2 regions of the Streptomyces sp. NPDC004647 genome follow, and region 2 is predicted to be linked to the other one. Evidence: riboswitches for the same ligand, from Rfam matches in the RefSeq annotation. Region 2 holds a riboswitch; the other holds the start of a gene.
The links. A riboswitch is a leader RNA that binds a small molecule or an ion and turns the genes downstream of it on or off. The one in region 2 is predicted to bind ZMP and ZTP.
Positions count from the first base shown of each region.

Region 1: linked by a shared signal. The riboswitch ahead of ABZW18_RS15120 (bifunctional 5,10-methylenetetrahydrofolate dehydrogenase/5,10-methenyltetrahydrofolate cyclohydrolase) and the one ahead of glyA (serine hydroxymethyltransferase) in region 2 are both predicted to bind ZMP and ZTP.

Region 1 covers NZ_JBEXKU010000028.1:59,340-62,734, reverse strand. The annotation lists gene ABZW18_RS15130 (DUF3556 domain-containing protein) at 1-466, shown strand, start outside; partial or broken gene ABZW18_RS15125 (FAD-dependent oxidoreductase) at 459-983, shown strand; gene ABZW18_RS15120 (bifunctional 5,10-methylenetetrahydrofolate dehydrogenase/5,10-methenyltetrahydrofolate cyclohydrolase) at 1,047-1,907, opposite strand; ZMP/ZTP riboswitch at 1,932-2,019, opposite strand; gene ABZW18_RS15115 (VOC family protein) at 2,203-2,559, shown strand; gene ABZW18_RS15110 (UdgX family uracil-DNA binding protein) at 2,983-3,395, shown strand, end outside.
Region 2 covers NZ_JBEXKU010000015.1:72,597-75,991, reverse strand. The annotation lists gene ABZW18_RS09390 (hypothetical protein) at 1-155, shown strand, start outside; gene ABZW18_RS09385 (phytase) at 169-507, shown strand; gene rocD (ornithine--oxo-acid transaminase) at 675-1,880, opposite strand; ZMP/ZTP riboswitch at 1,994-2,128, shown strand; gene glyA (serine hydroxymethyltransferase) at 2,168-3,395, shown strand, end outside.

The DNA.
Region 1 (3,395 bases), on a different contig from region 2:
GTACGGAGAGGAGATGGCCGAGGTGATGCTGCACAAGGGCATGGCGTGGCGGTCCATGCACAGTCACGGCCGGGCGCTCAACGGCCTGCTCCCCCGGGCCCTGGACGACACCGAGGCGTACGACATCCGCGACGGCGAGTACATCGCCGGCACGGTCCTCGGCTGGAACTTCGGCGAGGGCCACCTGCACAACGAGCAACTGCTGGACGCCGTACAGGAGCGCTGCCGGTTCGCCGAGGGCGAGCTGCGCGTCATCGTCCTCGAATCGCAGCCCATGCACAGGCAGCGCCAGCACTACCGCGTCATGGATGCCGCAACAGGCCGCATCGAGGAGGGCTACGTGGAGGTGAGGGACATGGTCGCCCGCCAGCCGTGGCTGGCCGACGACGATGCGACGATCCCCGTCCGGGCCGTCGACGGCAGCTCGCAGCCCGCCGGCGCGCAGGTGGCGACGGCGCATGAGTGACGCCATCGTCGTCGGGGCCGGCCCCAACGGGCTGGCCGCCGCCGTCGCCCTGGCCCGGCAGGGGGTGGCCGTCACCGTCCTGGAGGCCGCCGAGGAGATCGGCGGCGGGACCAGGTCCGGCGAGCTGACCGTCCCCGGGGTGCTGCACGACCACTGCTCGGCGGTGCACCCGATGGCGGTCGGCTCCACGTTCCTGGAGTCCCTGGGCCTGGGCCGGCACGGCTTGGAGTGGATGTTTCCCGAGGTCGACCTCGCACATCCGCTGGATTCCGGCGCGGCGGGGGTGATGGTCCGCTCGGTCGAGGAGACGGAGGTCCGCCTCGGCGCGGACGGTCCGGCCTGGCGCCGGCTGTTCGGCCCGCTGGCCTCCGGCTACGACGCGCTGTCCGAGGACGTCATGCGGCCGCTGCTGCATGTGCCCCGGCACCCGTTCCGGCTCGCCCGGTTCGGCCTGTCCGCGATCCAGCCGGCCACCGCGGTGGCCCGCCGCTGGCGGACCGACGAGGCCCGCGCACTTGAGCGGTGCTTGCCATGCGCTGGTCGAGGCCCTGACGGATGCTGCTTCCGCCAGGGCCTTTGATCAGCCCACGCCCAGCTGTCGTGCCGCCGCTGCGACTGTCTGCTCGAGGAGGACGGCGATGGTCATGGGCCCGACGCCTCCCGGGACCGGAGTGATCAGACTCGCCCGGTTCCTGGCGGACTCGAAGTCGACGTCACCGACGTTGCCCGGGTTGTATCCCGCGTCGATCACCACTGCACCGGGCTTCACATAGCTGCCGGGGATGAAGCACGGTCGTCCTACCGCGGCCAGCAGAACGTCTGCTTCCCGCACGATCGAGGAGAGATCGGAGGTGCGCGAGTGGCAGTACGTCACCGTGGCGTCGCGTGCGAGCAGGAGCATTCCCGCGGGCTTGCCCAGGATGGCGCTGCGCCCCACGACGACCGCGTGCTTGCCTGCGATGTCGACGTCGTACTCGTCCAGCAGGCGCATGATTCCCTCGGGAGTGCAGGACACGAAGCCGGGCAGACCGAACCCCATCGCCGCGAAGGATTGCATCGTGACCCCGTCGACGTCCTTCTCGGGAGCGATTGCTTCGAACGCGGCGCGTTCGTCGATGTGGGGCCCCACCGGGTGCTGAACCAGGATGCCGTGCACACCGGGGTCCTGCGACAACTCGGCGACGGTGTCGACGAGGCCGCTTGTGCCGACCGAAGTGGGCAGAGCCACATGGCGTGACCGGATGCCCCCCTTCGCACACCTGGCACGCTTCATACGGACGTAGGCCACGGAAGCCGGATCTTCCCCGACCAGCACCGTCGCCAAGCACGGTGCCGTCCCGGTGTGCGATCGGATGTCCGCAGCGGCTGCGGTACTGCTCTCGACGATTCGGCGGGCAAGGCCGCTGCCGTCCATCAGGCGAGCTGTCCGTGTCTGGGCCATGTGCCACTCCTGAGCCTCACGGTGGTGGATTGCCCAGGCGCACGGCATCGACAACTGCTGTCAGACCGCTCCCCGGTGGTACCCCACCTCAGCGCCAGTCACGGCCCACCGCTCACCTTAGTAGACGCTGCTCGAAGTGAGAGGTCCGTCCAGGGACCTGTTGCCGGTAGCGGCTCCCGCGATCACAACGGCATTCGTCGGCCCGGCGGTTCAGCGGGTAGCGTCGCGGTTCATGAGTGCGGAGGAGCAGCAGAGTGCCAATCAACATCGCGGCCCCGTAGGCCGGTTGGTCTTCATGGTGCTTGACGCAGCGCAACGGGACACGGTGGCCCACTTCTGGAGCGACCTCCTCGCCCTGCCACTGCTCGACCGGGACTACCCGGCCACCGGACCGATCGCACCGGGCGCCCCGGGCCTCGCCTTCCAGCAGTGCCGGCCGCCCGAATCGGGCCGCAACCGGTTCCACATCGACCTGGCCGTCGACGACTTGGAGGAGGCGACCGACCGGGTGGTTGCGGCAGGCGGTTCGCTGGTCCGCGAGGTACTGGACGGCGACCACCCCTACCGCGTGATGCTCGACCCGGAGGGCAACGAATTCTGCCTTTCGAAGGGCCTGGCCGGTCCGGAGGACCCAATGTCGCCCTCTGAATGATCTCCGAGTAGATGCGAGTGTGGCCGATCCCCTGCCGGCTGGGATCGTCCCTCCGGCGAGCGGACCCGCCTGACCCGCTGCGTTGCTCGCGGCGCAGGAGGACAGGACCGACGAGGCGTTCCAGGACCTCAGGGATGCCATCCGCATGGAGGAGGAGACCTGACGCGAAGCCGTCGGTTCTCTCCGGTCCGGGTGCGTGTGGGTGTCTTCGTCGATGCCGTTCCGGGGTGAGGACCGCCCGGCGTCACACCCATTGCTTCCGCCTTTCAACGACCCCGGCAAGGAAGTGTGCGACAAGGTCCCGCGACTCTGCGCGGTTCAGCGCAGGGACTCACCCCACTGGAGCCGGACAGGGATGAAAGCCAGCATTCCGGGTACACCTGGGCCTCTGGCGAGTCCGTTTTCCGAAGGTGGGTGAGCGTCATGGCCGACGGGAGGTCGGAGCGCCCCGGAAAGCCTGGGAAGGCAGCGTACGACTCGGCCCCGTACGTTCCGGAAGGATCCGATCTGCAGGCGTTGCGGCAGGCCGCCGCCGGGTGCCGGGGCTGCCCGCTGTTCGAGAACGCTACACAGACCGTGTTCGGCGCCGGGAATCCCGAGCCCCGTCTCGTACTCGTGGGGGAACAGCCGGGAGATCAAGAGGATCAGCGGGGAGAGCCCTTTGTCGGGCCCGCCGGCCGGCTCCTCTCGAGGGCTCTGGACGATGCCGGCCTCGACATGCGCGATGCCTATGTGACCAATGCGGTGAAGCATTTCAAGTTCGTCCGGGACGAGAGGGGAAAGCGGCGAATCCACAAGCCGCCGACCCTGCGGGAGGTGGCTGCCTGCCGCCCATG
Region 2 (3,395 bases):
AGTTCGACCGCCCTCGGCTCTTCGACAAGGTGCGCGAGTACGGGGTGCCGTGGACGTACGAGGATGCGGAGTGCGTGCCCGACACGGCGAACGACCCCGGCCACGGCGGCCTGGGCGCCGACGCGGAGGGCGTTCACCGTCCGCCACGCGGGTGACGGCACGGGCTACGTGCCGGCGTCCAGCCAGGGCGACCACACCTTCGCCGCCTACGCGCGCGGTGGCCGCGATCCCTACCTCGGGTCGTTCGCCGTCACGGACGGCCCGGCCACCGACGGCCCGGCCACCGACGGGGTGGAGCACTCCGACGGGTCGACGGTTCTCAACGTCCCGCTGGGGAGGGCCTTCCCGAAGGGTCTCCTGGTCGCCCATGACGGAGAGGCGACTCCGACGGATGTCGGCCGCGAGGGCACCAACTTCACATTCATCCGGTGGGACACCGTCGCGTCGGCCTTCCCGCAGAAACTGATCGTGGACACGGAGTCGTTCGACCGGCGCGAGTCCGACTGACGCCGGACGGCGGGGCCGCGCGGCCGGAAAGCTGCGCAGCCCCCTTGGTACGGGCCAGGCCCTCGCGCCCGCGGCCCGTACCGGTGCCGCCTTACTGCCAATGCGTAATGCCGTCAGGCCGTACTGCCGACCTGCCCGTCAGGCCGTACTGCCGTGCCGCTGTGTGCTCAGCTCTGGAGTACCGCCCTCAGCCGGTCGAGGCCCCAGTCCAGGTCTTCCTTGCTGATGACCAGCGGCGGTGCGATCCGGATCGTGCTGCCGTGGGTGTCCTTCACCAGTACGCCCTGGTCCATCAGCTTCTCGGAGATCTGCCGGCCCGTGCCATGGCTCGGGGCGATGTCCACCCCGGCCCAGAGTCCGCGGCCACGGACCGCCTCCACAGCGCCGCCGCCGATCAGCAGATTCAGCTCGGCGTGCAGATGGTCGCCCAACTCGGTGGCACGCTGCTGGAATTCGCCGGTACGCAGCATGGCGATCACCTCGAGGGCGACCGCGCAGGCCAGCGGGTTGCCACCGAAGGTGGAGCCGTGCTCGCCGGGGCGGTGGACGCCCAGTACCCCCGTGGACGACACGACCGCCGAGACCGGCACGACACCGCCGCCCAGGGCCTTGCCCAGGATGTACATGTCGGGGACGACACCCTCGTGTTCGCAGGCGAAGGTCCGGCCGGTCCGGCCCAGCCCGGACTGGATCTCGTCCGCGATGAAGAGCACATTCCGCTCCCGGGTCATCTCCCGGACGCCCGCCAGATAGCCGGTCGGCGGCACCAGGACCCCGGCCTCGCCCTGAATGGGCTCCAGCAGTACGGCGACGGTGTTGTCGGTGACCGCCGCGTCGAGCGCCGTCAGGTCCCCGTACGGCACGATCTCGAAGCCCGGCGTGTACGGACCGTAGTCCGCTCGGGCCTCGGCGTCGGTCGAGAAGCTGACGATGGTGGTCGTCCGGCCGTGGAAGTTGTTACGGGCAACGACGATCTTCGCCTGGCCGTCGGGGACGCCCTTGACCCGGTAGCCCCACTTGCGGGCGGTCTTGACCGCTGTTTCGACGGCCTCGGCGCCGGTGTTCATGGGCAGCACCATCTCCATGCCGCACAGCTCGGCGAGCTGACAGCAGAAGTCGGCGAACCGGTCGTGGTGGAAGGCCCGGGAGGTGAGGGTCACCCGTTCCAGCTGGGCCTTGGCGGCATCGATCAGCCGCCGGTTGCCGTGGCCGAAGTTGAGCGCGGAGTATCCGGCGAGCATGTCCAGGAAGCGTCGTCCCTCGATATCCGTCATCCAGGCGCCCTCTGCGGACGCGACGACGACCGGCAGCGGGTGGTAGTTGTGCGCGCTGTGCGCCTCGGCTGCGGCGATGCTGCTTTCCGTAGTCGTCACGGGATGCTCCGTTCGGTGTAGCTGCGGGTTGGTGCTCATTTCTATCGTCGCTCGGGTGGATTGCGAAGAAACCTTCCGGAACTGCTCCAGTACGCCACAGGCAATAGACTGTGCGGGCACATTGCGACTGGCGGCTTTGCTCCCCAGGGCTCGAGAGAGCGAGGCGGAGCGCAGCGCGTGGAAACAACCACGAGGGAGCAGTGTGTGGCCATCGCCGCCACGAGGTGCCGCCCGCCTGGGCACCCCGGGTTCGTGAACCGACATTCGGATCGACCCCGGAGGACCCCATGACCGTTTCTCTGTCGCATCCCGCCCTCTCGGCCGAGGACCCCGAACTGGCTGCGCTGGTCGCCGCTGAGGAGCAGCTCCAGGCCGACACGCTGCGGATGATCCCCAGCGAGAACTATGTTTCTCAGGCTGTGCTCGAAGCCACCGGCACCGTCCTGACCAACAAGTACAGCGAGGGCTACCCCGGCCGCCGCTACTACGAAGGCCAGCAGAACATCGACCGAGTCGAGACCCTGGCCGTCGACCGGGCGAAGGCGGTCTTCGGGGCCGAGCATGCGAACGTCCAGCCGTACTCGGGTTCGCCCGCCAACCTCGCCGTATATCTGGCGTTCGCCGAGCCGGGCGACACCGTGATGGGCATGGCGCTGCCGATGGGCGGCCACCTCACCCACGGCTGGGGCGTCTCCGCCACGGGCACCTGGTTCCGCGGTGTCCAGTACGGCGTGCGGCCGGCTACGGCATCGGAAGGGGGCGGCCTCGTCGACTTCGACGAGGTGCGGGAACTGGCCCGCAAGGAACGCCCGAAGATCATCTTTTGTGGCGGTACCGCTGTGCCCCGCACCATCGACTTCGCCGCGTTCGCGGAGATCGCCCGCGAGGTGGACGCGGTCCTCGTCGCCGACATCGCCCATATCGCCGGCCTGATCGCGGGCGGCGCGCACCCCTCGCCGTTCCCGCACGCCGACGTCGTCGCCACCACCACCCACAAGACCCTGCGGGGCCCGCGCGGCGCGATGCTGCTGTCCCGTGAGTCCCATGCCAAGCCTCTCGACAAAGCGGTCTTCCCCGGCCTGCAGGGGGGCCCGCACAACCACACCACCGCCGCCATCGCGGTCGCTCTGCACGAAGCGGCCCAGCCCTCCTTCCGTCACTACGCGCACGCCGTGGTGGCCAACGCCAAGGCCCTCGCCGGGGCACTGCTGGAGCACGGCTTCGATCTCGTCTCGGGAGGCACGGACAACCATCTGATCCTGATGGACCTCACCACCAAGGAGGTGCCGGGAAAGGTGGCCGCGAAGGCTCTGGACCGGGCCGGCATCGTGGTGAACTACAACACCGTGCCCTACGACCCGCGCAAGCCGTTCGACCCGTCCGGCATCCGCATCGGTACCCCCTCCCTGACCTCACGAGGCCTCGGCGCCGAGCACATGCCGCTCGTCGCGCATTGGATCGACCGCGGTGTGACCGCTGCCCGCGCGGGTGACGAGGACGCTCTCACCGCCATCC